Regions from separate parts of the Sporomusa intestinalis genome, predicted to be linked through region 1. Evidence: riboswitches for the same ligand, from Rfam matches in the RefSeq annotation. Region 1 holds a riboswitch; the other holds the start of a gene.

Region 1 (15,490 bases):
CGTTAAAGAGCCGATCGCGCCTGTAACCATTCCCCGCGAGCGGGCCCTGTGTCAGGAAATTGTCCATTATGCAACAGAACCCGGTTTCGATATTAGAAAATTGATTCCTGCGCCAACCAATACCGCAGAAGACGCAGGTCCCTATATTACCCTGGGTATGTGTTATGCCTCAGATCCCGCAACAGGTGAATCAGATGTCACCATACACCGCTTGTGCTTACAAAGCAAGGACGAAATGTCGATGTGGATAACCCCCGGAGCGCGCCATATAGGTTCTTTTTTTAAAACAGCCGAAGCTGCCGGCAAGCCGCTGCCGATTTCAATCAGTATCGGCGTAGACCCGGCTATTGCGGTGGGGTCATGTTTTGAACCGCCGACGACCCCGCTTGGCTTTGATGAATTAAGTGTGGCCGGAGCCATAAGGCAACAAGCCGTAGAGATGGTCCCCTGCTTAACGATTAACGAACGGGCCATTGCTAATGCGGAATATGTTATTGAAGGCGAGTTGCTGCCGGGAGTACGCATGCGCGAAGATTTCCACAGTAATACCGGCAAAGCTATGCCGGAATTCCCCGGTTATTCAGGGCCGGCGGCACCGGAACTGCCGGTGATCAAAGTAAAAGCAGTTACTCACCGCTGTAATCCCATTATGCAAACTTGCATCGGGCCAAGTGAAGAGCATGTAACTATGGCCGGCATACCGACCGAGGCAAGTATATTGCAGATGGTGGAAAAGGCCATGCCAGGCCGTCTGGTGAATGTTTATGCCCATTCGGCCGGTGGGGGCAAATATATGGCGGTGCTGCAATTCAAAAAGAGCATGCCCAGTGATGAAGGCCGGCAAAGACAAGCTGGGTTATTGGCCTTCTCGGCCTTCTCGGAGCTAAAACATGTAATTTTAGTCGATGAGGATGTGGACCCCTTTGACAGCAATGATGTTCTGTGGGCTCTAAATACCCGTTATCAAGGTGATATTGACACAGTTTTTATACCCGGCGTACGTTGTCATCCGTTAGACCCTTCCCAGACTGCCGACTATAATCCCCTGATCCGTGATCGTGGCATTTCTTGCAAGGTAATTTTTGATTGTACAGTACCTTTTTCCCTAAAGGACCATTTCCACAGGGCGAATTTTATGGAGGTGGACCCCAGCCGTTATGCGCCGGAGTTATTCAAAAAAAGGTAGCAACATAAATTAGCTGCATCAGACCTGTATGCTGAAAATTGGGCTTTTCTGTTAGCAGCAGGCTAGGCGGCCCCGACCCGGTCGGGGTCGCCTGGTATACGCACCCCGTGCGCCGGTAAATTTGGCCGGGCCTGCCGGCCAGAGACCCTGGCATCTCTTTAGTTATACTCTAGGGGGCACAGATACATGAAAATAATTGTTGGCATCACCGGCGCCAGCGGTGTAATTTTGGGCGTGAGTTTACTGAAGGCACTGGCAGCGCAGCCAGATTGTGAAACTCATTTGGTTGTTACTGATGGCGCGAAAAAAACCTTTGAATATGAGACCGATATGCGGTTTCAGGATATCGCCGTTTGGGCGGACTATCAGCATGATATTAATAATCTTGCGGCACCAATTGCCAGTGGGTCATTTAAAACAGATGGAATGGTCGTCATTCCTTGCAGTATGAAGTCATTGTCCGGTATTGTTACAGGTTTTACGGACAATCTTTTGCTGCGGGCGGCCGATGTTTGCCTTAAAGAACGGCGCCGGGTGGTGCTGGTACCCCGAGAACTGCCATTAAGTTTAATTCACCTGGAGAATATGTCCAAGGCTGCTCTACAGGGCTGCATCATTCTTCCGCCGATGTTGACTTTTTACAATAACCCAGGCTCGATTCAAGATATGGTTAATCACCTTATGGGGAAGATTATGCTGCTGTTTGATATTGCTTTTGCAGAGTTCGCTCCCTGGAAAGGAGTAAAAATGCGTGAACGAGAGTAGCAGTCAGATCGAAATGCGCAGGGTAAGCTGGGGCACAGGGGTTCACAAAGTGGAAGCAGCAGTCTGTATTTGCGGAACCGATGTAGTGGTAGTCATTGGCGGCGGCACTGCCTATCACATCGGGGCCGTGGCTCTGGGGATACCGCGCCCCAGCCTTGCTGACTCCTCGCAGGTTTCTGCCAGTGTTTCTGTCCTGTGTGTAACCGGCCACAAAGAGGATGGGTTAGCCCGGAAGGCGGCGAGGAAAATAGCGGCGGCAACAAATTGCAGGGTAACGGTTGTGGCAGGTATTCATATTGATAAGATATCCACAGCAGATATGAGTCAACTTATGGTTAACTGTAAGTTGCTTATAAAAAAAATAATTGCCGACGTAAAAGGAATTTGCTCGGATAATGAACCCTGAGGGAGATGAAGTATATGCAGAAAACGAGAGTGGAAGATGCTGTTGGCTGTATATTGTGCCACGATATTACCAAAATCGTGCCCGGAGAATTTAAGGGGCAGGCATTCAAAAAGGGTCACATCATTACGGCCCGGGACATTCCCGAACTGTTAAAGCTAGGCAAGGAGCATATCTTTGTCTGGGAATGCAAAGAGGGCTTCGTCCATGAAAATGATGCAGGACTACGCATTGCCCGGACGATAAGCGGCGAAGGAATTCTTCTTTCCGAGCCTAGTGAAGGTAAGGTCACCATGACGGCTGAGTATGATGGAATCTGCATGATCGACGAGCAGATTTTGCGGCAAATTAATTCGGTGGAGGAAATAGCAGTTGCTACCCGCAATAATCACAGACCGGTAAAAACAGGGAATAAAATAGCCGGTGTCCGGGTTGTTCCCTTAGTCATTGCTGAACGGAAACTGGAGCTTGTGGATACTATCGCCAATGGCCGGGCGGTAATATCCATACAACCATTTCATCCCTTTAGGGTCGGTATTATTACTACCGGGAGCGAGGTTTATCATGGCCGCATAGAAGATAAATTTACGCCGGTTGTCAGAAGGAAAGCAGAAAGATATGATTGCAAAGTAATACAGCATATTACTGTTCCGGACAAGGCAGAATTAATAGCCAATGCTGTTAAAACCTTACTTGCCGATGGGGCAGAGCTTATCCTGACTACCGGTGGGATGTCGGTTGATCCTGACGATGTAACACCAAGTGGAATTAAAAAAGCCGGGGCTGAAATAGTAACTTACGGCGCACCTGTTTTACCAGGGGCGATGCTGATGGTGGCTTATTTGGGGACCGTACCGATATTAGGACTTCCCGGTTGTGTCATGTATCATCAGACTACCATTTTCGATCTCCTGCTGCCGCTTGTACTGACAAAGCAGGTGATTACAAGATCTCATATCATTACATTGGGGATGGGAGGCTTATGTCTGGAATGTGATGTCTGCCAGTATCCGGCCTGTTCATTTGGCACCGGCGCATAGTATTAATCGTGATAGGAGGGAAAAAGGTGAAGACAAATATTTCTCTGGAAGAAGCTCAGAATTTGCTTTTGGCGCTGGCTAAGCCTGTAAAAGCAGGTTATGTGTCTTTATTCGACGCCACAGGCCGTGTCTTAAGTCAAGATATACAGGCAAATCAGGATTTGCCGCCATTTGCCAAATCGCCATTAGACGGATATGCCCTGCTGGCAAAAGATACGGAAAAGGTTGCCCAACTGGGGCCTGTCAGACTTAGGGTGATTGAGGAGATCCGGGCGGGATATCTCCCGGCGAAGAAAGTAACCGCAGGTACCGCAAGCAAAGTAATGACTGGTGCGCCTTTGCCGGCTGGCGCTGATGTGATTGTTAAATATGAGGACGTAGACAGAAACGGGGACTATATAACAATCCGGGCTAGCTTAAACGGCGGCAGCAATATTATTCAGGCGGGAGAGGATATAAAAAAAGGCGAAACCGTTGCTTATAAAAATCAGTTGCTAAGCCCGTCGCTGATTGGTTTATGCGCTGGGATTGGATTAGGCAAAGTGCCGGTATTTAATAAAGTACGGGTAGCTATTCTTAGCACCGGAGATGAGCTGTTAGACCCGGCGCAAGAACTGCAGCCGGGAAAAATCTATAATAGTAATTTACATAGTTTGCGGGCGCTTTGCCTAAAGTTAGGTACGGAACCGATTGCTTTTGGGATTGTCGCTGATAAGCAGGCGGTTACTACTGAGCGGATTTCTCAAGCCATGATGGTGTCCGATATAGTAATTACCACAGGCGGAGCTTCTGTCGGTGATTATGACGTGGTTTTACATGCTCTGAAGCAACTGGAAGCAAATATTATTTTTTGGAAAGTCGATATGAAACCAGGAGCACCTATTATTGCAGCTGAAAAAAACAATAAACTGATTATTGCCCTTTCGGGAAATCCTGCTGCAGCCCTGATAACTTTTGACTTAATCGTTGTGCCATTATTAAAAAAAATGATGGGGCTTGCGGGTCAGCTGCCTTTGCGTATTTCGGCAGTATTTGCTGATACGTTTCATAAGCAAAGCCCGCAACGGAGATTTTTGCGGGGCAGGCTTTACCGGCAAAATGAAAAAAATTATATAAAACTGACAGGGGAACAGAGTAATGGCATATTAAAATCTATGATTATGTGCAATGCTTTAATTGACGTACCTGCTAACAGCGGTCCGCTTTGGGCCGGCCAGAAAGTTTCCGCCGTATTGGTAGGCACCATTGATGAACAGTCAACAGCGGTTTTCCCCGGCCTGTAAGGAGCTTTTGCACAGGAGGCGGCATTATGGGATCAGCGTATTTCAATTCTATTCTAAGGTAAAAATGCTGCAGGTAATGAACAGGATTTAAGGTTTAGCGGCGAATTAGAGGCGATATCCACAATCTTAACACGCCGGAGGACTTACTAGTTACTGGTGGGCAAGAGCAGAGTTACTTTATAATTTTGTAAGGAGATTTGCTGTAGTATTCCGCTAATTTCCCGGCGCGATAACCCCTTTTTGATGAAATATTGTCAGGCAAACCGGTGGTTCAACCAGTTTGCCGCTTTTTTTTATAATGATTACACCATGGAGAAATCAGAAGCCACAACAGATGGCAGAAGGCATCGTATGATGAATAACAGCATCAGAATATTTCGCCTAATATTAGTAATGTTTATGGAAAAATTAAATCAACTTATATATTTGCGATGAAAAAAATCATCGATAGATTGCAGAATGTAAGAAAATTACTGCTAAAACGGGATTTTTAGCTTGGCACATGAATTGCAATAAAAAATGAATATTCGCATATTTTAAACAGCAATTTTAAGGCCGGAGGGAAGGCGCCAGGCAGGGAGAGCAGTATGACTGGCCGGTGCTGGCGTGGGGAGGGGATAAATAAAAAAATAATGATGAATATGCAGGTAATATATTGCCAAAAAGGAGGAGGTTGTTACTATGTGGGGACCGTTAATCATTGCTATTTTGTATTTTGTCATTTTAATCGGCTTGGCGAATTATTTTCTCCATAGCCGCATCAAGAACATGGTTGATTTTTCAATGGGGGGACAGTCGCTAACCTGGGGGTTGGTTACTTTAGCTTTAGCGCTTATCCCGCATGGCTCCGGACATACCATGTCATTATGGGAGTCGTCCTCGGTAATGGGAGCGGCAGTACTTTGGTGGCCGATCATTGTCGGCGGCGCCTTTATCCCGATTATGATGTTCTGGACCGGACCGTGGGTGCGCAACTTAAAAGTGGAAACAATTCCTGAGGCTATGGGACTTCTCTATGGGCACAAGATGCGTTTTTTACATTGCAGTATACAGATTAGTACCTGGACCGCGATTGCTATGGCTGAAACGCTGGCTACAGCCGGCGCTATTTACGGTTTATGTGCCGGAGTACTCCCGTATCAGCCCTGGTGTATTATCCTGGCTTTTCTGTTAATGATTGGGTACATTATCTTTGGCGGGGTATTGGAATTGGTATGGATAAGTACGATCAACGTCATAGTAATGACGGTCGGCTCCTATCTTGCCTTGTTTTTCCTGGGAACGTGGCTTGCTGCTAATGTTGGCGGCTGGGAAGGTATACTCGCCACCTATGCGCAAGTCGATCAATTATGGAAATTTGATTTATTTAATTTCTCACCGGAAACATTATTTCAGGTCATAATACCGGTAGCTGTATTGCATATCTGTGCAGGTGGCGTTGCTCAGGGGATGTATATACCGCTCTTATCGGCAAGAACAGATGAAGACTGCCGGAAAGGCTTCTGGATTTGCAGCTTGACTAATGTTCTTACTTGTTTTCCGTGGGTTGTTATAGCGCTGTGCGGTATGGCCATTCCGGCGTTTGCTGCTATAGGCCCTAAGCTGATAGTCATGGAAGTCGCCCTGAAAACGATGCCGCAGTGGGTTTATGCCTTGCTAATGGTTAGCTTACTGACATCTGTATTGTCGACAGGCAGTGCTATTATTATGGGGAACGCAACCGTATTTGTTAACGATATTCTCAAAGGTGCTTGTAACCCGGCAATGTCTGACAGCACCAGGCTTAAGCTGATGCGGCCGATGATTCTGCTGTGTGGCCTGCTGGCAGCTGTTCCCGCCATGATTGCCCCTATTTTATTTCCTGTTTTCCTGTGGGCCTTTTCTTTTGGCATCCCGCTGTTCCTGATCTTTCTGTTTGGCCTAATTTGGAAGACCAGTAAGCCCGCTGCCTGGATAACCGTTATTGTTACCTATATTGTAAACTTTTGGTGGACCTTTGCCACCCCGGCCTGGGCATCCGGTCCATGGGCCTTGAATATGTACCCTGTGACTTTATGCTCCATTGTGTTAGGCGTTATCTTGTTTGCCGCTCTTCCCGGCGAACCCGGGATGCTTCGCCGGACCAATACCGCGGCTGTTGCTTATGCTGCCGCAGATCATCCTAACCTGAAATAACTGCATTGGGAGGAAAGAAATATGTGGGTTGTACAATTATTTATGCAAGAGCTAATATTAACGCTGATAATCGCTTTTATCCTTTATGGCGCCTGGCGGTTCGCCAATCCGGGGAAAAAATGGTAAAAAGGGGGAAGGGAAATGAGTGTCGACCTTGGTGTTGCTTCCTATCTTTGCGGCTTAATGCTGATTCTCGGTCTTATCTGCACGGTGGGGCAAATGAGACAAAACCAAAAAAAATAATGTAAGCTCCATCCCTCTCCGGCTGGAAAGTCTAGGGGCGGACGCCCCTGGTGCTACTGCGGTACAGCAGCACCAGGGACGTTTTTTTTTCACTCCCGCTGGTTATGCCGTATACTTCCGGCAGGCAGCGCAGACAACTTCCGGGTCCTTTGATTTAGCGGCAACAATAAAACGCAAATGTACTGATGCCTAATTAACTTTAACCACTAAATCGTTTATGTTTGATTATGTTAGCAATAGTGATTGACAGTGCTTGGCAGATGTATTAAGATAGTTGTAATCAGAGGTTGCCTTGTTTTGTCATGGCCGCATCATGCTGCGAAAAATTGAATTAGCTACTACTCCTTAGCCGATCTACCTAACCCGTTTTGGCATGGTAGCCGGCCGATCGGTATAGTGGGAAACTGCTATGCTTCCCTATTGGAAAGGAGTGCAAGAAAAGGTCAGCGCAGCTTACGCGTCTGGTTTGGGCTGCCTATGTTGACTTAAATTATTGCCAAGTCCTTTCTAAACATAGAAGGCTTGGTTTATTTTTTTCATTATCAGAAAGTGTATCTCTTCTCTTGTCTTAGCAAAACATGGTGCGCAGGAGAGGCGGGTGAGGGCAAAAGGATGGATATTCAAAAATTGAAGTACTTTATTTCGGTGGCAGAATGCTTGAATTTTACCGATGCTGCTGCGCAGGCCGGTGTTACGCAATCGGCCATAAGCCAGCAAATTTCAGAATTGGAAAAGAAACTGAACGTACAACTGATAATCCGGAATAAACGCCCGCTGGAGCTAACCTGGGCGGGAAAAGTCTTATTAGAAGAGGCGTATGCTCTGCTGGCTGTGTCTAATGAAATAGCAAGTAAGATGGAGCAAGCTGTTAAAGGAATTTCCGGATTTTTGAAAATAGGTTTTTTGGGCGGCATTGAGAAAGCGATACTGCCCCAAGCAATCAGAGGCTTTCATCAAAAATACGCTGATATTCATATTACACTGTATCAATACAATTGGCTAAAGATGAATGAAGCACTGATGCGGGGCGCATTAGATGTTGGCTTTACCCTGTCGTATCAATTACATAGTTTTCCTGATCTTGTTGGTCAGCGGTTGTTAAGCGATGTATTCTGCGTAGCCGTTAACCGCCAGCACTCATTGGCCAAACAGGAGAAAATTGATATAGCAGAGCTTGCTAATGAACCGTTCGTCATGTTCAATCAGCAAGCAGATTGCCTGCTGCATGATTTAACTTATCGAATATGTGGCGAAAGCGGCTTTACTCCCCATGTAGCTAACCACAGTCAGGACTTAGCTTCATTGTTGTTTATGGTTGAAGCCGGTTTGGGAGTGATGGTAGTTCCCGGACCTGTCCGTGAAGTCGCCGGCCCTGAAATTTGCGTTATTGAACTTACTTATCCGCAACGCTTCTTTGATGTAATGATTGCTTGGAATCGCAAGCATTCAAATCCGGCAATTCCGTTTTTTGTTAAGGGTTTTTCCGGTTCCAATGCAGCCCTAACAGGTGGAAAAGAAATGAACAGCTCCCACGATCTGCAACGATATAATTGTTATGGCAAGCAGGCAGTTAATCGTTGTTTGTCATCAGGCCTGTAACGAGATCGTTAGCTACAAGCAGCCAATACTAAAGAGCATCCTGCTATAGGGGATGCTCTTCGTTTTTCCGTATTTTGCTCTGCCGGCGCCGGCCAATATTGCTTTGGCACGTTTATTGCTTATAAATAGAGGCATAAGAAAGAGGAAGTAGAGCAAAAGGGGGAAGTATCGATTATGGATAAAACACTAGAATCACTCATTTTATGCATACCTATCATGCAAACGGTGCTGCCGTTTGACGCCATGGCCGTTATATCTGACAGAAACACCTTTTTATACTATAGTCCAGGCAGAAAGATGCAGCATGAGTCTCCGGTCGGTAAAGCTGTGAACAAAGGCGATGGTATGTGGGAAGCCATAAGCAGTAGAATTACGCAGGATATTGTGGTGGCAAAAGACGTGTGGGGCTTTCCGTTCCGGAGTATTAGTGCGCCTGTCATTAATGAAGACCGTGAAATTGTCGGTGCAATTGGCCTGGCGTGCAGTTTAGAAACGCAGGAGATTCTGCATGATGTTGCGCAAACCATCGCCGCAGCGTCTGAGCAGGTGGCGGCATCCAGCCAGGAACTGGCAGCTAATGCGGCCTTACTTAACAGGAGATTAGAACTGCTCGGGACCACAGGTCAATCTATGGTGCAACATATTGGCAAGTCGGACGCTATCCTTATGTTCATTCGGGACATAGCAGCAAATACAAATTTACTGGGGCTAAATGCGAGCATTGAAGCGGCGAGAGCGGGAGAGCAAGGGCGGGGATTCTCGGTGGTGGCGCAGGAGATTCGGAAGTTGTCTGTTAACAGCCAGGTATCTGTTAAGGAGATCAAGGAAATTTTAGCAAGCATGCGCGGGGAAATAACACAGATTGAAAAAGAAATAGACGAGGTTGATAAAATCAGTGCACAGCAGAAAGCTGCCAGCTATGAGATAAGTAAAGCTATTGAAGGACTGACCGGCCTGGCTGCAAGAGTACAGGAGCTTGCATTTCGTGTTTGAAGGACAGTGCTAATGGGCAAAAAGAGCAGCCACCTCTCCCCGGTTTAATAGCAGGGAAAGGTAACTGCGTAAATGTCGGCTGAAAATTATTTTTTATTTTGCTGTTCTTGCGTCCGGGAAGACGTAACGCGCGGAGCTGCATGATAGGTGCGGATGCGGGCCCGGCGGGTAAGCGCAATACCGCCGTGTAACTTCAATTCTTTTTGGGTTCTGGCTGCTTTAGCGCGTTTGCTGTCAATTTCCGCCTGGGTTTCCACATAAGTGGCTAAGACCATGAGTTTATTCTTGCGTACTTCCAGGAAGCCGCCGCCGATCAACAGCTGCTGCTCACTTTTGTCCCTGATAATTCTGAGGGAACTGATTTCGAGGCTGGCAACCCCCAGGGAATGGCCGGGAAGAATGGTCAAATCGCCTGCCGGCGTTGCGACAATAATCTTACTGACATTTTTAGAATAGACCATGCGGTCAGGAGTAACAATATCCAACCGTATTTTGGCAGCCATCTATTATTTTCTCCTATCTTTAACCTTGCGTTTTACAAGTGAACTGACAAGAAAATATATTATTTATTGCAAAAACTACCATGATGTATATACATCTATATATAATATTATTTTACAGAACCGGGCAAACGATTGTCAATAGAAAATGGCATTTTTATCTTGACACAGATCATATAGCGATTGGCTATAGAAGCGGCAATAACCCTGTTAAGCTTTGGCGCTGTTTCTAAATGCAGAAGGTTTGGCGGCAGGGAAAATATGTCTTGACAAAAAAATAATAGAAGGCTATATTTGTATTATATAAATTTACTTTTTGTAATACATAATTGGGAGATTTTATTTCGCTTTTTACCCGGGCCAGTCTGATGATGTTATTAGCAAGTTGGCAGCGGCCTGTTGTTCCGGATTTACTTCTCCTATCATTTTCGCCGGCAGAGCGAGGAAACTGCGTGAGCCTGGCCAGAAAAACGTTATTTGGCTCTCCTGGAAGGTGAAAAACTTTCTTTCAGAGCATTATATAGTTTTGGCGTAAGCTGGTTCTTCATTAGTTGAGGAATGCTGAGGCAGGCGTACCCACCTTCGTTTGTCTTTGAACGCATCGTGAGGCTGTTACTATTGACAGCCTCCTTTTTTTAGCAGGTTTCTGGCTGGTGGGCAAAAGAAAGGAGCCGTGTGGAAACTCTTACGTTTCAACACGGCCCCTTTTTCTGAATTCATCCCCTTATATCCGAAAGGATTTTCTAATTTCGCTAGGTGCGAAACCATGCACTTTTTTAAAGGCAACAGTAAACTGGCTGGCACTATCATACCCCACGATACCCGCAATATTACAAATGCTCATGTTGTCATGAGACAATAAGCGCAAGGCATAATTCATTTGCTCTTGTCGCACATATTGAGCAATGGTCATTTTGTATAATATCTTAAAACATTGGCGCAGTTTGGTTGCCCCCATTTCAGCAATGGCGGTAAGTGCTTCTATTGTTGGCGGATTTAAAATATCCTTGTCCAATGCAGACTTAACCCGCAAGATGTATTGCAAATTTTGATAGGTTAAATGTTCGGGGCGATGCTTCTTAAAATGGGTCTTGTAGTAAGCCTCATGCTGGATATTACGCATAATGAGTGCCAGAATTTCACCGATTTTGCCTTCGTAGTACAGCATGGGTACCGTTGCGTCTCTAATGGCATATTTTATCTGCTCAAATACCATCACTAAGTCCGGGGTATTATACTGCGGATTTTTCCAGGCGGTTGCAGCGGCTGAAGTAAATCCTTCTTCCAAAGGCCTGCCTTTTAGATACCCTGTCAAAAAATCATCAAATAGCAGCACACTGGTATACCAAATAGGCTCAGCAGCACTGAAAATTACTTTTATCATCTGGCCTCTATTTACCACTAAATGGATTCCCTGACACAATTTTCTGGCCTTTTTACCTATCTCAATAATCGTAGCATCACCGCTGTCCCACGAGCAAAGCCATAGCCCGGTTTGCGTAATAGCATAGGTTCTTGTGACCGGTTCCAGCAGCTGAAAAAAAGCATTGGTGACAAATAATCCCGGGGCCGGATGAATATCAATGATCCAGCTATTACCATTTGCCGGCGGCAGCTTATATAAGATACTGTTACCATACTCTGATTTCTTGCAGCCTAATTGTTCCGCCAGTTCACCATTCCCCAACAGATACTCATTTGTCCCCATCGTCACCATCCTTTAGCCCATTTTATAAACTGCGCTTGGATCAGCTTTTTTGTTTATGATAGCATATGCTTTAGCAAAAAAAAATAACCTGGGCACAAATCTGCTGTTTGAAACTAACATAATACTATTGGTTTTTATCGCAATTATTGTAACGTTACAAACGTATAAATGATAAACGTTCTCGCTTTCTGAAGGATTGACTGCTGAAGCAAGCTCAGAAACTCCTTGTTGCTAGTGCCTTGACGCAAATAAAAAGTCCTTGCTATAATTGGCAACAAGTCACGCGTTACTATTTTTAAACAGAGATGGCCACTCTGTGTATAGAACAAGGGAGCGATATCATGAAAAAACTTTCCCATACTAAAAAGAACTTGCTCTATGCCCTGCTTGGCAACATCCTGTTTTGGCAGATGCCAATGGTCTCTGCGGCATCAGAAGCAGCCACTGATCAGATCGCCAGCGAGCAAAATCCAATGACCTCAACCAAAGAACAAAGTGAATTTTCACTGGACGGAGTTGAGGTCATTGCTAATAAAATTACAACAGGCACCGAGCGGATAGCCAAATACAGCACCATTGGAACGAAGCTGGAAGCGGCGCTTAGCGACACGCCACAATCCATCAGTATTATAACAAGAGAGCAGATGGACGCCCGCGGCGTCACTGACCTGGCTCAGGCTTTGTCCTATAGCGCCGGCATCACCGCCAGCCCCTGGGGCAACGATACCCGCTGGAACTGGAGCCTAGTACGGGGCTTCAGTGTCGGCTATGAAGGCACCGGCGTTGACGGTCTGCGCTTATCCACCAACAGCTATGCTTTATGGGATTTTGAACCGTATGGCATGGAGAGTCTGGAGATCCTGCGCGGCCCAGCCTCCACACTCTACGGCGGCAGCTCACCCGGTGGTCTATTTAATTGGGTCAGCAAACAACCGACTGCCGAAGCGCTGCGAGAAGTCCGGATTCAAGGAGGTACCGACCATTATCGAAGTGCAGCCCTTGATCTTGGCGGACAGGCCGGCGGACAGGAGAATCTGACTTTCCGCCTGACGGCTTTAAGCCGCGACCGTGACTTTGCTGCCGCCTACAGCAATTCCCAGCGCAATTTTATTGCTCCGTCTCTGGCTTGGAAAATCAGCGATGATACTAACATTACTTTCCAGGCTCATTATTTAAAAGATGCACTTGACGGCAGTGATGACCGATATGTTTACCATCCCGGCGATAGCCTTTACGGGATTTCCGATAAAATATATTTAGGCATACCAGGCTGGGGCGGCTATACCCGCAAGCAGTATTATTATGGCTATCTCCTGGATCACAAAGTGAATGACACATGGACACTGCACAACAAATTCCGGTACGGTCATGTGGGAACCGTTTATAACATGAACTGGGCAACGCTGCAGAATGATGGCCATACCGTTGCACTAGGACCCTTGGAAGTGTATGATTATACAGCCGATTCCTATACTATGGATACTTATGGGGAAGCAAAATGGCAAAGCGGTATCGTAAGCCATCATACCGTCATTGGCGTTGATTACCGAAAAGGTAATCTGAAACAGCGTTATGGCTATGCCGATACTGATGCCTCCCTTGATCTGGACAATTTACAATACAATAGTCTTCCCTTAACTTTTCCCGAAACCGCTTTAAACTATCAAGCTACCATTAAACAGACTGGTTTTTATGCCCAAGACCAGCTTAAGCTTGGCGATAAATGGACAACCTTGTTAGGCGGACGGCAGGATCACTACGACCGAAATGCCATGAATCCCCAGACCGGGGAAAGAATCCGGCACAAGGCGAATCAATTTTCCGGACGAGCAGGATTGGTCTATCATGCCGGACACGGATTATCACCTTATCTCAGCTACACAGAAGCCTTTGAACCAGTGGAGGGACAGGACCGATACGGCAAGAACTTTGATCCGTCTTCCAGCCGGCAGTACGAACTGGGTATACAATATGAACCGAAACACAGGAACGCCCGCTTTACCGCTTCCCTTTTTGACCTGCGCAAACAAAATGTATTGACGCCTGACCCGCTCAACACATCCACCGAATGGTATGAGGTACAGGTAGGCGAAGTCAAATCCAAAGGTCTGGAGCTGGAAGCCAACATGGCTGCTTTTAAAGGTCTTAATCTTACAGCTTCTTATACCTTGCTTGACGCCAAAACAACAAAAAGCAGCACTGCAAGCGATATTGGTCTTCGACCCCAAAGCGTATCGCGGCACAATGCCACCCTGTGGCTTGACACTTCCCTACCAGGCAAAACAGCAAAAGGATTGGGCTTTGGTGCAGGTCTTCGCTATATTGGTTCCCGCTATAATTATGATAATACCGTAAAGCTTGGCGATGTCTTACTGACTGACGCGCAACTTTGCTATGATGTCGCTGACTGGCATTACGCCCTTAATATCCGCAATGTATTTAATAAGCAATATGAAAGTACTTACAGCTATGCAGGTGAAGACCGGACAGTCCTCCTGACAGCTACTCATCGCTGGTAGGCAGTTCATAACAGAGTAAGAGGGCCAAGTGAAAACTGGCCGAAAAAGCCGCTCAAGCAATGAGCTTTAGCGGCTTTTTCATGCGGACAAGGAAATAATGGGAAAATAAAGATAAGAAATAGTAAGCGTGGCGGGTGTAGAAAGATGTATCGAAAAGGGCAAAAAGTGCATGATAAAGTAGCGTTTAAAGACTACAACCAGAAGCCATTGATGCTACCGATGGACTTGGAGACCCTGATACCTGCTAACCATATTATTGGTGTAATCAGCCGAGCCATTGATCTAAAAAAGAGCCGTGTGGAGACTCTTACGTTTCAACACGGCCCCTTTTATAATTTTTTAACCAGTTTATCCTGAAAAATGGCCTTTTGCTGTTCAAAAAAATCTATAGCATCATTGCAGGCTTTAATCGCATCCTCGGGGTCTAAAAAGCTAAGGCTGAGCGACATGCGGGACAGTGTTTTGTGGGCTTTATCAAAGTTGCGCACCGTAGTAAAAAGTTCATGGGCCGTGAGTAAATAGTCGTAGCCTTCTTTGTGTTTGCCCCACAGCTGGAAACAAACGCCGCGGGAATAAGCCAGTTCTGCCTTATCATTTTCATTATTGTCTTTGGCAAAATATACTTCCGCCCCCTCATAGGCACTTAAAGCGAGGGAAAAGTTGCCCATTTTACAATAAGCGTCACCAATAATTAGCAGCAGTTTCCCGATCTGCCGAGAGTTTGCGGCATTTTTTAGGACCATGACCGCATAATCGTAATAAAGGAGTGCTTCCTGAATATTACCTGTCCGGATAAGGTCGTCGGCTTTTTTTATTATTTCTGACGTCGTTAGTTTGCGCAGGCTCAGTTGATTAATCCGGGCCGCTCCTTTGTCAGGCAGCCATTTCGCTGCCGACTTGAAAGATTTTACTTCTTCCTTGACGTCGGCGGCAGCGCTCAAATCAAGTACATGCCGTATGCACTCCGTCCAGGCGGTATGGGGAATTTTAAAATCAGACCTGTCAACGACATCGGAATTGTTTTTTAAGTAATGGGCAACTTTGTCGATATCATCCAAACATAAAAAATAGATGAG
Region 2 (15,490 bases), 1.0 Mb from region 1:
CCCCTGGCTCTAAATCTGATCGTGGGCAGTATTTGCGGCGCCAGTATCGGTGCCCGGGTAATGAAAAAGATACCAGCCGTTCGCTTAAAGCAGTTATTTGGTATTTTGCTGATGCTGGTCGGGCTGAGGATGGTGCTGGCATGATTCAGGTACTTGTTGTTTTTGCTATGGGGCTTGGGGCCGGTATACTCAGTGGTATGCTGGGGGTCGGCGGCGGTGTGGTGCTGGTACCGATGATGGTGTTTATATTAGGCATAACCCAGCATACGGCGCAGGGGATCTCGATGCTTGTTATTATTCCCACAGCTATTGTCAGTGTGTGGCATTTTCATAAAGCTCAGCTTATTAATTATCAGGCCGTGCCGTACATCGCCGCCGGGGCCGTGGCCGGGGCCTTAATCAGTGCTAATTTTGTCCAGGATGTACCGGCAGATGAGCTTAAACGAATTTTTGGGGTGTTCGCTATTTATTCAGGGCTGAAAATGGTTGTAAGCACCCGGAAAAAATAGTGGTCGGGCGCGGAAATGTTCAGCCCCAGGATGAAGACTTCGTTATATATAGCTGCTCTTGTAGGGCAGCTATTATATTTTGCCGTTACCAGGCACAGCGGCAGCAATACCAGGGCGGTTATGGCCGGCGTTAATGGCAGAAATTTGTACAAGTCCGGCATTTAGGCTATAATTAATTTTACAATACCGCAATTGGAGCTGAAACAGATGGAAGCTAACGATTACAAACATAAAGCCGCGCCTAAACTCTTTTATACGGAAACCTACGGCTGCCAGATGAATATTAATGACTCGGAACGTCTTGCCGGTCAATTAAGAACAATTGGCTATGAGGAAACGGAGCAGGTGGACAAGGCAGACTTAATTTTAATCAATACCTGTTGTGTCCGCGAAAGCGCCGAAAAGAAAATCCATGGCCGCATTGGTGAGATGAAACGGCACAAGCTTGTCAATCCTAATGTCATTATCGGCGTTGTCGGCTGCCTGGCCCAAAAGGATAAAGAAAAAATACTCACTGCATTTCCTCATGTAAATTTAGTGATGGGTACCCATAACACCCATCAGCTTATTGAAGTCATTAGCCAGGTAGAGCAGAGCCGGGAGCCTGTACTGGCAGTATGGGACCAGGCGGAGCGTTTGGCGCCTGATGTTCCTACCGTGCGCAAGGGGCAAATATCAGCCTGGGTGCCGATTATGTACGGCTGCAATAATTTTTGTACCTATTGCATTGTCCCTTATGTCCGTGGCCGTGAACGGAGCCGGCCCCTGGCGGATATTGTGGCTGAGATCCGCCAACTGGGGGCAGCGGGCTTTAAAGAAGTAACCTTGCTGGGGCAGAATGTCAACTCCTATGGCAAAGACAGCGGGACGGCGATTACTGATTTTGCCGATCTGCTGCAGGCCGTGGATCAGGTTGAGCCAATCGCCCGGATCCGCTATATGACCTCCCATCCGCGGGACATGAATGATAAAGTGATTGAAACAATCAAAAACAGCAAAAAAATTTGCGAGCATTTCCACCTGCCTGTCCAGTCCGGTAATAATGACATCCTGGGACGGATGAACCGCGGTTACACCACCGAATATTACCAGCGTCTTGTCAATCATATCCGCCGGCTGATGCCCGGTGCCAGCGTGACAACTGATTTAATAGTAGGATTTCCCGGTGAAAGTGAAGAACATGTTATAGAGACCCTGAATTTTATCAAAACGATCAGGTATGATGCCGCCTATACTTTCCTCTATTCCCAGCGTTCGGGGACCCCGGCCGCCGGCTATCCCGACCAGGTGCCGGTAGCGGAGAAAAAAGCCAGGCTTAATCAATTGATGGCGGTACAAAATGAAATTAGCCTCCAGATTAATAAACAGCTTGTCGGCACCAGCGTAGAAGTACTTGTCGAAGGCCCCAGCAAAAACGATGAAACTAAACTCATGGGGCGGACCCGAACCAATAAGATCGTATTGTGGGCAAAAGCCGGGGCGGAAAAACCCGGCGATTTAGTCAATGTCCAAATTGACACCGCTCAAACCTGGGTTTTAAAAGGCTGTTTGGTTTAACTTCCAGCGGAGAGGAGAATTTACAGCATGTCTATAAGCTACACCCCGATGTTAGAGCAATACCGGGAAGTAAAGAGCAGGCACAGCAATGAGATCTTGTTTTTCCGGTTAGGCGATTTTTATGAGATGTTTTTTGAAGATGCCGAGGTAGCGGCCCGCGAACTGGAGATTACCCTGACTTCGCGGGAGGGCGGCCAAAATACCCGGGTCCCCATGTGCGGTGTACCCTATCATGCCGCTGACAACTATATCGCCAAATTAATCAACAAAGGCTTTAAAGTGGCTATTTGTGAACAGGTGGAGGATCCCAAACAGGCCAAAGGCATTGTCAGGCGGGAAGTTGTCAAAATTATTACCCCCGGTACGGTTCTGGCCGAAACCGCGCTGCCTGACAAAGCCAATAATTATCTGGCGCTGCTGTATGAGGAAGCAGATGAATTATGTTTGACAGCCGCCGATATATCAACAGGGGAGTTTGTATGGGCCGTTTTTACCGGCAGTTCCCGGGCTAATCTTGTTTGCGACCAGTTGTACCGCCTGCTGCCGGCGGAATTAGTTCTGGCAGGCAAGCTGGAAGGCCTTGCCGGCATTAGCAGTTTTCTGGCCCAAAGAGTGCCGGCCTGTGCGGTGACCACCCTGACTAACGCCGACCTTACCGTGGCATCAGCGCTGCCCGGACAGCACTTTGACGGCGGAACGCTCCCGGCCAGCCCGGCGGTGCAGACCGCCATCGGTTATCTGCTGTATTATTTGCATTATACCCTCAAAAGCGACCTTTCTCATATCAATAAACTGGCCGCCATCAATACGCAGGATTTTCTGCTGCTGGATGCCTCCACCCTGCGTAATTTGGAAATTACCCGCAATATGCGCGACGGCGGGCGCAAGGGAACTTTGCTGGCGGTTCTGGATTTTACCAAAACCGCCATGGGCAGCCGGCTGCTCAGGAAATGGCTGGAGTTCCCCCTGCTAAACCCTGTCGCCATCGCTAAACGCCAGGATGCAATCAGCGATTTGCTTGATAAACGGGCTGTGCTTGATGAAGTAAAAGAACTGCTCAGCGATATCTATGATTTTGAGCGCATTTTGACCAGGATTGAGGTCGGCAGTGCCAATGCCCGGGATTTGACGGCGCTGCGAACCTCGCTGGCTGTGCTGCCGGCCATAAAACTGGCCTTGCAGCAGTGCCAGTCCGGCCTGTTAACCGGTATCGGCAGTGAGATTAGAAGCCATGCGGATGTAGCCAACATGATTGCGGCGGCGATTGTCGATAATCCGCCGTTTGGTGTCCGCGACGGGGGCATTATCAGAAGCGGGTACGACCTGGAGCTGGATGAGTTGAGGACGATTGCCAGAGACAGTAAGCAATGGATTCAGGACCTGGAAATGCGGGAGCGGGAAACGACAGGGATTAAATCCCTTAAAATCGGCTATAATAAGGTTTTTGGCTATTATATTGAAGTAACCCATGCCAATACCGGTGCCGTACCGGCTTATTATATCCGCAAGCAGACCCTGGTTAATGCTGAACGCTACATAATGCCGGAACTAAAAGACTTTGAGACGAAAGTGCTTGGGGCGCAGGAGAAAATTGTAAATATCGAATACCAGTTGTTTGCCGGCATCAGGGACTATATAAAGGAACGCATCAGTGAAATTCAACAGACGGCAAGGCACATTGCCCAGCTGGATGTAATTATGTCCCTGAGCGAGGTTGCCGCCCGCTATGGCTATACCCGGCCCGAGCTGAATCAGAAAAAGGAGATTATCATTAAAGATGGCCGCCATCCGGTGGTGGAGCGGCTGTTAACCGGTGAGATGTTTGTACCTAATGATACCTGTTTAAACCACCGCGACAGTGAAATCATGATTATTACCGGTCCCAACATGGCCGGTAAGTCAACCTATATGCGGCAGGTAGCCCTGCTGACCATTATGGCTCAGACCGGCAGCTTTATTCCGGCGCGGGCAGCGTCAATCGGGCCTGTTGACCGGATTTTTACCCGGGTTGGGGCCAGTGATGACCTGGCGACAGGGCAAAGCACCTTTATGGTCGAAATGACGGAAGCCGCCCAAATCATTAAATTTGCCACAGCCAACAGCTTAATTATCCTGGATGAAATCGGCCGGGGGACCAGCACCTTTGACGGCATGAGCATTGCCAGGGCGGTTGTCGAATACATAAAAGACAGGGTGAAGGCGAAAACATTATTCGCCACTCACTACCATGAGCTTACCGAGCTGGCCGAATACAGCAAAGTAATTAAAAATTTTTCGGTAGCGGTTAAAGAGCGGGGCAATGATATTGTTTTTTTGCGCCGGATCGTACCGGGCGGGGCGGATAAAAGCTATGGCATTCATGTTGCCCAGCTGGCCGGGCTGCCGAAACGCATTATTGAGCGGGCCCAGCAGGTTTTGCAGGAGCTGGAGCAGGCCAAGGGCCAGGGCGGGGCTGTTTATGAACCTGCGCCGCCGGCAGCAGGCAAAGCGCAGCCTGCGGCTGCGATATCCCTGTTTGGCTCAGGTATTGCCGATGAAATCCTGGCGCTTGATGTAATGACCCTGACCCCCCTGGAGGCCCTCAATACCTTGTATAAATTACAAAATAAAGCCAGAGAGGAAAGCGGCAGCATATGAGTGAGCAGGTAATCCGTGTATTAGATGAAAATACGGCCAATAAGATTGCTGCCGGTGAAGTGGTTGAGCGGCCGGCCGCGGTGATTAAAGAGCTTGTTGAAAACGCAATTGACGCCGGCAGCAGGCATATTGACATTGAAATTACCGATGGCGGCACCCGCTTCATCCGTGTTACCGATGATGGCAAAGGGATGAGCCATGAGGATGCCCAACTGGCTGTAAAACGTCATGCCACCAGTAAAATCCGCACAGCTGAGGATTTAACGGCCATTTATTCCCTGGGCTTTCGCGGCGAGGCATTACCCAGTATTGCGGCCGTGTCCCAATTTACCCTGACAACCCGTTTGCCTGATGAACCCCTGGCGAGCTATGTTGAAATTCATGGGGGCGTTCCCGTGGATGTCCGCGAAGCGGGGGCCGGTCCCGGCACCACAGTGGTTGTTGCCGATTTATTTTTCAATACCCCGGCCCGCCGCAAATTCCTGAAATCCCCTGCGGCTGAAAGCGGTCATATCAGCGATATAGTCACCAAGCTGTCGCTGTCGCATCCGCAGATTGCCTTCAAATTGATCAGCAATCAGCGCCTGATTCTGTCTACCGGCGGCAATGGGCGGCTGGCAGATACGATTGCCGATATTTACGGGCACAAGGTTGTACCGGAGCTGATTGCGGTGGACTATAGCCAGGACGGCATTGCTGTGTCCGGCTATGTAGCCAAACCGGCCCTGCTGAAAAGCACCCGTCAGTGGCAAACCTTTATGGTTAACAAACGGGTGGTAAACAGCCGTATGCTGGCCAAAGCACTGGATAATGCCTATTTTTCCCTATTGCCGAAAAATGGCTATCCGCTGGCTGTGCTTGCCCTCCATATCCCGGTAGAAGCTATTGATGTCAATGTGCATCCGCAAAAAAAAGAGGTTAAGTTCAGTGATGACCAAAAGATATACAGGGCATTATATAAGGCGGTCTCCTCCAGTCTGGTCCTGCCGGCCGCGCAGAATCAGGCGGCTGCAACCGTTCCCTTTAACCCGCCCCCGGCCCTTAGCCCGCAAAATGGGACCGGCGGTATGGCCGAGCCGCCATATGCCGGTTACAGCAGCCGGACAGGCGGACCGGGGCCGGCCGCCGGGGCCGGCAGCACCCGGCAATGGGCGCCGGCTTTATGGCACGAGGAGAGTGCCACCCTGGCCGAGGTCAGACAAGCGATTAAGCAGGAGGAACAGCTAATCGTAAGAGACGAGGCTGCTGACAGGCCGCAGGCAGCCTCGCCTCTGTACCCTTTGGGCCAGGTTGAGGCCTGCTATATTGTAGCCCAGGGGCCGGACGGCCTGTACATTGTTGATCAGCATGCCGCGCACGAACGCATACTTTATGACCGTATGAGCCGGTCCAAAGGCCGGGTGCCGGCGCAGCAGCTGTTAGTAACGCCATTCCTGGAATTTACCGCCGGTGATTGTGATATGATAGCCGAGAACCGGGAGATTTTTTATCAGCTGGGGTTTACGCTGGAACAGGCCGGCGCGGATACTATGCGGTTAAGCGAGATGCCTGTAGATATTCCCCTGGCTGATGCCGAGCCGGTAATACGGCAGATTTTAAAGCTGATAAACGAACTGCATCAGCCCACTGCGCAGGAACTGCGCCATGCTTATTTGCAGATGGCAGCCTGCCGCAGCGCCATCAAGGCGGGGGATACGCTTACTATGCGGCAGATTCAGGCCTTAATCAGCGAACTGTATACAACTGAGTTGCCCTACACCTGCCCCCATGGCCGGCCGACAATTGTGAGATTTGGGCCGGAGGAGCTGGCAAAAATGTTTAAACGGACATAAGGGGATTCTATGAGTTTAATCGTCACAACAGCGCAAAAGCCGACACCCGCTGTCGTCCAGCTGGCGCGGGATATAGCCGCCCGGCTGGGCGTGCCGTTTGTCCCCCGGGAGCGGTATTCCCTGGCCGTGCTTAAGGAAAAATACGGGGACTGTGATGTAATTGTGGCTGCCGCCAAGGGGCCTGTCATCCATACTGCCGCCGGTGAGTACTTTTTTCATATAAGTATGGCTGAGTTGCGCATAAAAAACTTAATAAATGGAAAACATGACCATATGGTGAATGCCATGGGGCTCCGGGCCGGGATGTCTGTGCTTGACTGTACCTTAGGCCTGGCGACAGATGCCATTGTTGCCAGTTATGTGGCCGGGGCGGCCGGGGCGGTGACCGGACTGGAAAGCTCGCCGGCAATTGCCCTGGTAACCGGCTACGGCCTGCAGCACTTTAGCGTTGATTCTGACGTTGATATTACCGATTCTTTACGCCGGATACAGGTGAAAAACGCTGCCTATGATCAATACCTTGCTGCCCTGGCTGATGACAGTTTCGACATTGTTTACTTTGATCCCATGTTTCGCAATCCCCTCTACAAAAGTTCCAATGTAAACCCGATCAGGACACTTGCCAATAGAAACCCGCTTACGCCGGCGGCCATTCAACAGGCTTGCCGGGTTGCCAGGCAAAAGGTAGTGGTAAAAGAGGCAGCCGGGAGTGGCGAGTTTGCCCGTCTGGGGTTAGTGACAACGGTGGGCGGCAAATACAGCCGTGTACAATACGGGATCATTGACTGCCGGTCACAGACCAGCAATGGAGGCCAGCCATGGAGCGTTTAATTGTTATTATTGGCCCCACGGCTGTGGGAAAAACGCAAATAAGCATTGACCTGGCCAAACGGCTGCAGACACAAATCATCTCCGGCGATTCCATGCTTGTATACCGGGGGCTGGATGTCGGCGCTGCCAAACCCGACAGCAGCGAGCGCAGCGGGGTTGTCCACCATCTGATTGATATCCTGGACCCCTGGGAAGAGTTTAATGTCGTTGATTTTCAGCATTATGCGCAAACATTAATTACCGAGCTCAATCATGACGGACTTATTCCGATTTTAGCCGGCGGCACCGGACTGTATGTCAGGGCCTTACTTGAGGGCTATCGTTTTAACCAGGCGCCAAGCGACGAGGGACTGAGGCAAAAATTGCTTGGTTTGGCAGCGCAATTCGGTAATCAGTATCTGCATACCCTGCTGGCACAGGTACAGCCCGAAACTGCAGCCAGGCTTCATCCCAATGATCAGCGGCGGGTAATCCGGGCGCTGGAGGTGCATACCCTGAGTGGCGAGACGGTTTCTCAGGCTAAGAACGCGCCGAATCAGCTCCTGTATGATGCGGTTGTCATTGGCCTGACGATGGAGCGCGCCGCCTTATATGAGCGGATTAATCAACGGGTCGACCGCATGCTGCAGCAAGGGCTGGTCGCAGAGGTAAGGAGACTTCTCGGCCAGGGAGTCACGGCCAGCTGTCAGGCTATGCAGGGGATTGGCTACAAAGAAATTGTTGAGTATCTGGCTGAGGGCGGGGATTTGCCGCTTGCTGTCAATAAAGTGAAAAAAGCGACCCGCAATTTTGCCAAACGGCAGATGACTTTTTATCGGCAAATGCCGTATATAACCTGGTTTGATGTAGGTGACCGCAATAATTACGATAAAACGTTGGAAACAATTTACAATCATGTTGCAGGAACGTTTGGTCTAAGGTAAAATAGATGTGAGTGAGTAGAACATGAATACGGAGGGGTTTCATTTGACTAATAAAGTCATTAATCTGCAAGACAGTTTTTTAAATCAAGTACGAAAAGAAAACGTGCCGGTAATTATATATCTGGTTAACGGGTTTCAACTGCGGGGAGCCGTAAGGGGTTTTGATAATTTCACCGTAATTATTGAAAACGACGGTAAACAGCAACTTGTTTATAAGCACGCCATCTCGACAGTAACCCCCTTTCGCCCATTGTCCGCCAATCTGCACGAGAAAAAGGAAGAAGCTGCCAAAGCTGATAAAGCTGATAAATAGAAAAATGTCTTGCAGTACTCCGGGTATCATGCCTGGAGTGCTTTTCCTTTTAGTAATCGGATTTATGCGGCCTGAAGGGCAAAAAAAAACAGCCAGCCTAAGGCAAGCCGCTTTTTATCCTGCTAGAAAGGTTAACTTTCCCAGGATAAGGGCAGCATCGGCTTCCGCTTTCGCCAAAGGCTCGGCGCAAGCCGTGTTTTCTTTATCGTTCTTTATCGTTCTGCATCCCTATTTAAGCACCATCATCTCGGTGGCTTTAACCAGTGCCGTAACCTTGTCCCCCGGAGCCAGATTCAAATCTTCCACTGAGTCGACCGTAATTGCTGCTACCAGTTCACTGCCTTTATAATCCATGACAACTTTCGCCATGACGGCACCTTTTACCACTTCTTTTACGGTGGCCTCCAGTTTGTTTCTGCCACTGATTTTCATAAGCTGCAACTCCTTTATTTGGTAATTACTTAGCAACAATATAGCATATTAAATAATGAAAATCAATAAATATCGCAGTATTTATCGATTTTTAGCTAAAATACTAATATATATAACCATACCGAAGTATAGCTCTTAAATACGACGAAAAACTAGTAATATGATAACAATTATGTGAGTTCTGATTTGGTTATGTTAGTTGGCTTGGCAGGCTGGTATGATAGAAGCGGCGCTGCCGGCTCATAATAAAAAAACTACCCTGATTGGTAGTTTCTTTATTATGTCTGTAGATATTGCATTAAATACTTGTAATTTTTGGCAAATCACAATTCGACTGCCCAGTCGATCTCGCTGTATTCCGGGCTATTGTTGACAGGAGCCGGCTTGACGGCAGCATTTGCCATTTGCCGGATGGTAAGGGGAATGTTTGTTTTAGACAGGAACACCAGCTGCTTACCCTGCTGGCGGACCAGCTTGATCAACTTATAAAAGCAGCCATGACTAAATTTACAGCGCACATTGGCAAAAACAATATCGGCATGAAGAATCAGGGCGTCATCAAAACCGGCATCATCACCGGCGAGATAGGTAAAATGAGGCAGCTTGGCTTTTAATTTTGTCTGCCAGCTGTCGGTGCCGCCAATAACCAGGGCCTGCACCGGGGCCAGCAGTTTTACCGCGGCCTCGGAATCCGGCAACTGATCAGATATTGCTGTTAGGTTGCCGGCTGGTAGAGACCTGATGCTGCTGACCTTACCGCTGCGTCCATTCTGCGGCTGAGTGCTGGGTTTCACCAGCTTTTGCTCCTTGGCCATTGAATTCAGGACAAATTCCTGTTTGACCGCCAGGTTGTTAATTTCTTCTTCTTTGGCCGCAAGCAATTTGTTTTTTGCTGCTAACGCTGCTTTCAGCCGCCGGATTTCCAACTCGTTATCACTAAGCTGGTTTTTTAGATTAGCCACTTCGGCATGCAGATAAGCGGCATTATGCTCAAAATAATACTTTTTGGCTTTTTTATATTCTCTTACAAAGTCCAGCAGGTTTAAACCGAACATGACGAATTCGGCACAGTCCAATTCCATTTCTTCTTTACTCTTTTTTACCTGACCGGCGCGAAAGGTTTCAGCCGCCATTTTCACAATATACAGGCGGCAGAGGAGCTCTACATCCCGTTCCTTGATCTGGGCGATCAGGGTCGGTGACAACAGCGAAATACCCTCTTCTGATGAGAGATAGGCATTACAATGGGCCAAGCCTTCCAACAGGCGGTCATCCTGCCAGGGATCAAGATAATTATGATATATTTTTTGATAAATCACATTTTTTAGATAACGGGCCATCTTTTTGACTGCTGATTTATTTAGCCTGCTTTTTAATAAATTGATTTCCTGGGTATTGTCTAAATTACTGCTAATTGTTTGAATGATGGAAAGCAGTTCCGGATCCGATACTGTGACCGGCCGGCCGGCAACACAGGCTATAAACAGGGAAAACTTCAAAGTGGCTTGCAGCGGCAGGTCAATGGAAGGGTATAAGGTGATAAAGGAGCGGATATAGCGAGTGGCTGCCCCTGTCAGCAGATTGTGTTTGTAGCTGTCTTTTACCGGCTTGGAATAATAATGCGGTTTGATTACCCCGGCTAAATCAAGGGTTTCACAATCCCTGATATGGCAGTATAATCCATGCCAGCGCTTGGTCATAATCGCAATTACCTTTTTGAACAAGGGCGAGTTCTGACCGTCTTCTATCGCTGCCAGCAGGAGCCCTGAATATTTGGCGGCATAAATTTGCCGGTCGATGCCGCCGGTCGTAAACAGGGTATGTTTAGCATAAGGCGAGCGGGCGGCGGCGTTGTGGAAACGGATTTTGTCTGTCTCATAGAGCAGGTCGACTTCCTTATATGCTGAAGCCGTATCGGCTGCAAGCTGAATGAAAAGTGGGAGTGTATCCACTGTGATGTCATCAATTGTCAGCGTGAAAGCTGAGGTATCCATAAACAGCACCAACCTTTGCGATAAAATAATTGCCAGATCTTCCCTTGGAGAAGGCCTGGCAATTATTGTCCGGCGGCGGTTTCTTTGAACACAAAACAGACGCACCGATTGCGCCGCCTCAAAATAATGCATCCTTTCCAAAGAAAAACGGGAAGCATAGCGGTTTCCCGCTATACCGGTCGGCCGAGCGCCATGCCATGAAAGGGTTAGGCAAATCGGCTAAGGAGCAATATATATTTACATTATTGCAGTAAGCAACGGGCTTAGCCAATCCGGCAGTTGTTGGCAGCAGGCCAAAATTGATTTAGCCGCCGAATTGAGTTATTATAAAATATAAACAGAATGTCCCGTTCTTATAATCTTTGCAAACATAAGCTAACAAAAACAAAATTAAAACTAATGCCTAATTTGCTTATGTTCATTATAGTTAATATTATATTGCAAATAAATAAAGAATGCAAACACTGATTGATTTACATATTGCTTTAAATTGTGGTTATTTTTATGATTTTGTGTTACATTTTAAATAAGAAAGCCTTTGCGGGGAGCCATAGTTTGCAGTTAGTTTAGTTGATGGGAGATAGGAATTAGTATGCAGCTAATCACAGTGGCCGGACCGCCTTCGGCCGGCAAAACATCAGTGATTCTTAATATTATTAAAGCCTTGCAGGGGGACGGGGTAAAAACCGGTGTGATCAAATTTGATTGTCTCTCAGCCGAGGATCAGAAACTATATGAAAAAAACAATATTCTTGTCAGGACCGGCTTATCGGGCAACTTATGCCCTGATCATTTTTTTGTGACAAATATCCAGGATTGCCTGGAGTGGGGGAAAAAGCTGAACCTGGATATGTTGATAACCGAAAGTGCCGGTTTGTGCAATCGCTGTTCGCCTCATATCCGCGGCGTAATGGCCGTGTGTATTATCGATAATCTTAGCGGTGTCAATACGCCCCGTAAAATTGGCCCTATGCTTAAATTGGCCGATATTGTCGTAATCACCAAAGGCGATATTGTTTCGCAGGCGGAGCGGGAGGTATTTGCCTTCCGCGTCAAGCAGGCCAATCCGGGCGCAGCTATTGTTTATGTTAACGGTATTACCGGTCAGGGCGCACAGGAGGTGAGCCGTTTATTTAAAACGGCAGCCCAATGGGATTCGCTTAGCGGTTGCAGCCTGCGCTTTTCTATGCCTGCTGCCGTTTGCTCCTACTGTCTGGGGCAAACGCGCGTGGGTGTGGATTTTCAAATGGGCAATGTGCGCAAGATGGATTTGTTGTAAAGCAATGTGCAGAAAGGCGGATGGTTATGTGGGACAAGTTAGCGGCTTTATCTATGCGGCAGCTATTGCGTGATTATCCCCATGCACTTGATTTCTTTGCGGCTTTGCCGGCGGGAAAAGGGGATGGCGGTCAGACGGTGCAAGCGTATTTTGCGAACCTCACGGAGGAACAGCTCCAGGATGCGGGAGTCGGCTATGAGGAACTCAAAACGCAGTTTAACGCCTTTATGGTGCAAATGGAAAAATTGAAAACGAAAGAAAAAGCGATCGAAACGGTAACCATTTGTGGTGGCGTTGATAAAAACGGTAACCAGGAAAACTTTGATTTAACGATCCGGGCCGGTGAAATAATCTGTATCGTTGGTCCAACCGGTTCGGGTAAAAGCAGGCTGCTGGCCGATATCGAATGGGTAGCGCAGCGGGATACGCCGACAAAACGCCAAATTCTGCTTAATGGACAAGTGCCGGATTTGACCAGAAGATTTGCGGTTGAACATAAGCTGGTGGCGCAGCTGTCGCAAAACATGAATTTCATCATGGATCTGACAGTCTGTGAGTTTGTCGGCATGCATGCCGAGAGCAGAATGGTTGAACAGGACCGGGACATTATCCAGCATATCATTGATAAGGCCAACGGACTGGCAGGTGAACCTTTTCAGCCGGACACACCTGTTACTTCACTGAGCGGAGGCCAGTCCCGGGCGCTTATGATTGCTGATACAGCCTACTTAAGCGCATCGCCGATCATCCTGATTGACGAGATTGAGAACGCCGGGATTGACCGTAAGCAAGCCTTGCAGCTGCTTGTTGACAAAGAGAAGATTGTGCTTATGGCTACCCATGATCCGATCCTGGCGTTAATGGGAGATAAACGGCTGGTAATAAAAAACGGGGGTATCAGCCAGATTATCGCAACAACACCGGCAGAAAGAAAGAACCTGGCCCGGCTGGAACAGATGGACCGTCAGCTGGCTGTCATCAGGGAATTATTGCGCCAGGGCGAATTTATTAATGAAATTCCGGCTGTAATTACGTAATTAACCAGGAGGAGGAAATCTGTTTTGGAACTTTGCGATGTAACTATTGGTGAACTGATTGAAACCTATCCGGCAACCCGGGCTGTGTTTATCCGTAATGGTTTTCCTCAGTTTGCCGATGATGACGTATTGCAGCAACTGGGGCCTGTCCTGAAACTGAAAACAGCTTTAAAAACTAAAGCAATTAACGCGGAAGCCTTTATTAAACTGTTGGAAGAACACATTGCCGAGGCCGGTTTATACCGCCGGCTGGCAACCGGGGCAGCAAAGGCCGGCCGCCTCAACCTGGTTGCTTTGCTGCCCTGTCCGCTCAAGGTGCCGCTGGAAGCGGAATTAAGCTGTTTTATCGAGGGCTTGCGGCAAGCCGGGGAGGTCAGGCTGGATTATTGCTCGGAAGCTTTTTCCACCAATATGGTTAATTATGATGAGTATATTAAATACTTTGAAGACCCCGACGAACTGCCTGATATTCTGCTGACAGCCGGTTATAGTTTTTTTAACCCGCTGTTTATGGAACGCTTTGTGCGGAACGGCGTGTTCGCCCGGATCGGCTATGCGAATATTGATCCCCGGCTGGAGCAAGCCGGCTTGCTGGACAAAGAAGGACATTTCACGGTAATTGCGGTAAATGTGCTGGTCATGGTGGTGGATCAGCAGCGGCTTGGCGATTTGCCTGTGCCAAACAGCTGGTGTGATTTGTTGCAGCCCATGTATGAGAAAAAAATAGCTATTCGTGGCCATAATGAAATTTTTTGCGATATTGTCCAGTTGAATTATTATAAGGAATACGGTGAGTCCGGGTTGGCAGCCCTGGCGCGGTCTGTAAAATACGGCCTGCATCCGGCGCAAATGGTAAAAGCGTTAAAAAGCAATCAGGCCGATATTCCGCCAATTCATATTATGCCTTATTTTTTTGCCAACACGCTTGCTGACCGTGCTCATATTAAGACAGTTTGGCCAAGCGACGGCGCCCTGGCCTTTCCGGTGTCTGTACTGGTGAAAGCGGATAAAATGGCATTGTATAAGGAACTGGCGGAGTTTTTGACAGGGCCGCATATCGCCCGGATTTGCGGAGCGGCGTTTTTTCCTTCTGTGCACCCTGCCGGGATGGCTGGTTTGCCTGACAATGCCGGCTTCAAGTGGCTGGGCTGGGATTTTATCAAACAGCATGATATGGAGAGGCTGGCAGAAGCGGTAAATGCGAAGTTTGTGCAGGCCCAAAAGAAATAATTGCAAACGGCAAAGGCCCCGGTGCTGCGATCGCACCGGGGCCTTTGCCGTTTGCAGGCATTGTTCTTATTTCCCGGCAGGGGGGACATTCGGATAAGGCTCTGCTTTTGGCTGCTGCGCTTGCAGTTTAGTAGTGCAAGCCTGTAATTGCGCCTCCAGCTGGCTTGTGTGCTGGGAAAGGGCTTGTTCAGCGCCGCGCAGGCTGGCAATTTCCGCCTGCAGGGAATCGATTTTTTGATTGGCAAGCTGCTGTAAAGGCTCAATTACCTGGAGCCGCTCCTCCAGCCGGTTGCGGACGATGGTTTCCCGGGTGAGTTGGTCCTGCAGCGACTGGGTGCTGCTTTTTTCGGCAACAAGTTCTGCCTGACAGCGTTTTGCTTCTGCTTCGGCGGCGGTCAGTCGGGTGAGCAGGCCGGCATTGGTCGTTTCGAGCACGGTGGTTTTGCTGCCGGCCTCGGCCGCGAGCGCTAATGCCTGCGTACACTCTTCCTCGGCTTTTTTCTTTAAGGCAGCGGCCTCGGTCGCCATATGCTGTACGCTGGCAATCATTCCTGCCAAGCCTTTGCGGCTTTCGGCCTCGCGCAGTAATTCTGCATGGCAGGCTGCCGTCTCCGACTGGGCTTTAATCAGTTCGCGTTTGGCTGTAGCGAGACTTTTTTCCAGTTCGGCTAGTTTGGCCTCAAGCTGTTGCGTATATTCTTCTGTCGCCTGGGCTCTTTGGCGATACTCGGCAATTGCCTTAAATTTATCATTTTCGATAATCTGCATTGCCTGCAGGAGGCTTTCGGTAGTGGTCATGATTTCGCACACCGCTTTTTTCATCACCTGCATTTGCGGCGGCTCGACAACCTGTTTATTCTCGCTGTAAATCTTGAGCATATCATTCATAAAATCGGAGAATTTTTTAATACCTGCC

The links. A riboswitch is a leader RNA that binds a small molecule or an ion and turns the genes downstream of it on or off. The one in region 1 is predicted to bind molybdenum cofactor.
Region 2: another riboswitch for molybdenum cofactor. It lies ahead of ACZ481_RS11880 (glutathione S-transferase family protein); the one in region 1 lies ahead of ACZ481_RS16780 (LysR family transcriptional regulator).

What each region holds. Positions count from the first base shown of each region.
Region 1 is NZ_AP042390.1:3,546,081-3,561,570, reverse strand. Features, by position in the region: gene ACZ481_RS16810 (UbiD family decarboxylase) at 1-1,186, shown strand, start outside; gene ACZ481_RS16805 (UbiX family flavin prenyltransferase) at 1,373-1,951, shown strand; gene lpdD (prenylated flavin chaperone LpdD) at 1,938-2,357, shown strand; gene ACZ481_RS16795 (molybdopterin-binding protein) at 2,372-3,394, shown strand; gene ACZ481_RS16790 (molybdopterin molybdotransferase MoeA) at 3,421-4,677, shown strand; gene ACZ481_RS16785 (sodium:solute symporter family protein) at 5,359-6,852, shown strand; molybdenum cofactor riboswitch at 7,425-7,542, shown strand; gene ACZ481_RS16780 (LysR family transcriptional regulator) at 7,708-8,694, shown strand; gene ACZ481_RS16775 (methyl-accepting chemotaxis protein) at 8,869-9,687, shown strand; gene atpC (ATP synthase F1 subunit epsilon) at 9,774-10,190, opposite strand; gene ACZ481_RS16765 (helix-turn-helix domain-containing protein) at 10,912-11,895, opposite strand; gene ACZ481_RS16760 (TonB-dependent siderophore receptor) at 12,237-14,414, shown strand; gene ACZ481_RS16755 (hypothetical protein) at 14,744-15,472, opposite strand.
Region 2 is NZ_AP042390.1:2,530,930-2,546,419, forward strand. Features, by position in the region: partial or broken gene ACZ481_RS11830 (sulfite exporter TauE/SafE family protein) at 1-144, shown strand, start outside; gene ACZ481_RS11835 (sulfite exporter TauE/SafE family protein) at 141-509, shown strand; gene ACZ481_RS11840 (hypothetical protein) at 540-674, shown strand; gene miaB (tRNA (N6-isopentenyl adenosine(37)-C2)-methylthiotransferase MiaB) at 717-2,066, shown strand; gene mutS (DNA mismatch repair protein MutS) at 2,094-4,703, shown strand; gene mutL (DNA mismatch repair endonuclease MutL) at 4,700-6,535, shown strand; gene ACZ481_RS11860 (class I SAM-dependent methyltransferase) at 6,545-7,366, shown strand; gene miaA (tRNA (adenosine(37)-N6)-dimethylallyltransferase MiaA) at 7,354-8,289, shown strand; gene hfq (RNA chaperone Hfq) at 8,333-8,602, shown strand; gene ACZ481_RS11875 (TOBE domain-containing protein) at 8,831-9,034, opposite strand; gene ACZ481_RS11880 (glutathione S-transferase family protein) at 9,358-11,160, opposite strand; molybdenum cofactor riboswitch at 11,143-11,266, opposite strand; gene ACZ481_RS11885 (GTP-binding protein) at 11,621-12,307, shown strand; gene ACZ481_RS11890 (ATP-binding cassette domain-containing protein) at 12,334-13,344, shown strand; gene ACZ481_RS11895 (ABC transporter substrate-binding protein) at 13,369-14,574, shown strand; gene ACZ481_RS11900 (hypothetical protein) at 14,641-15,490, opposite strand, start outside.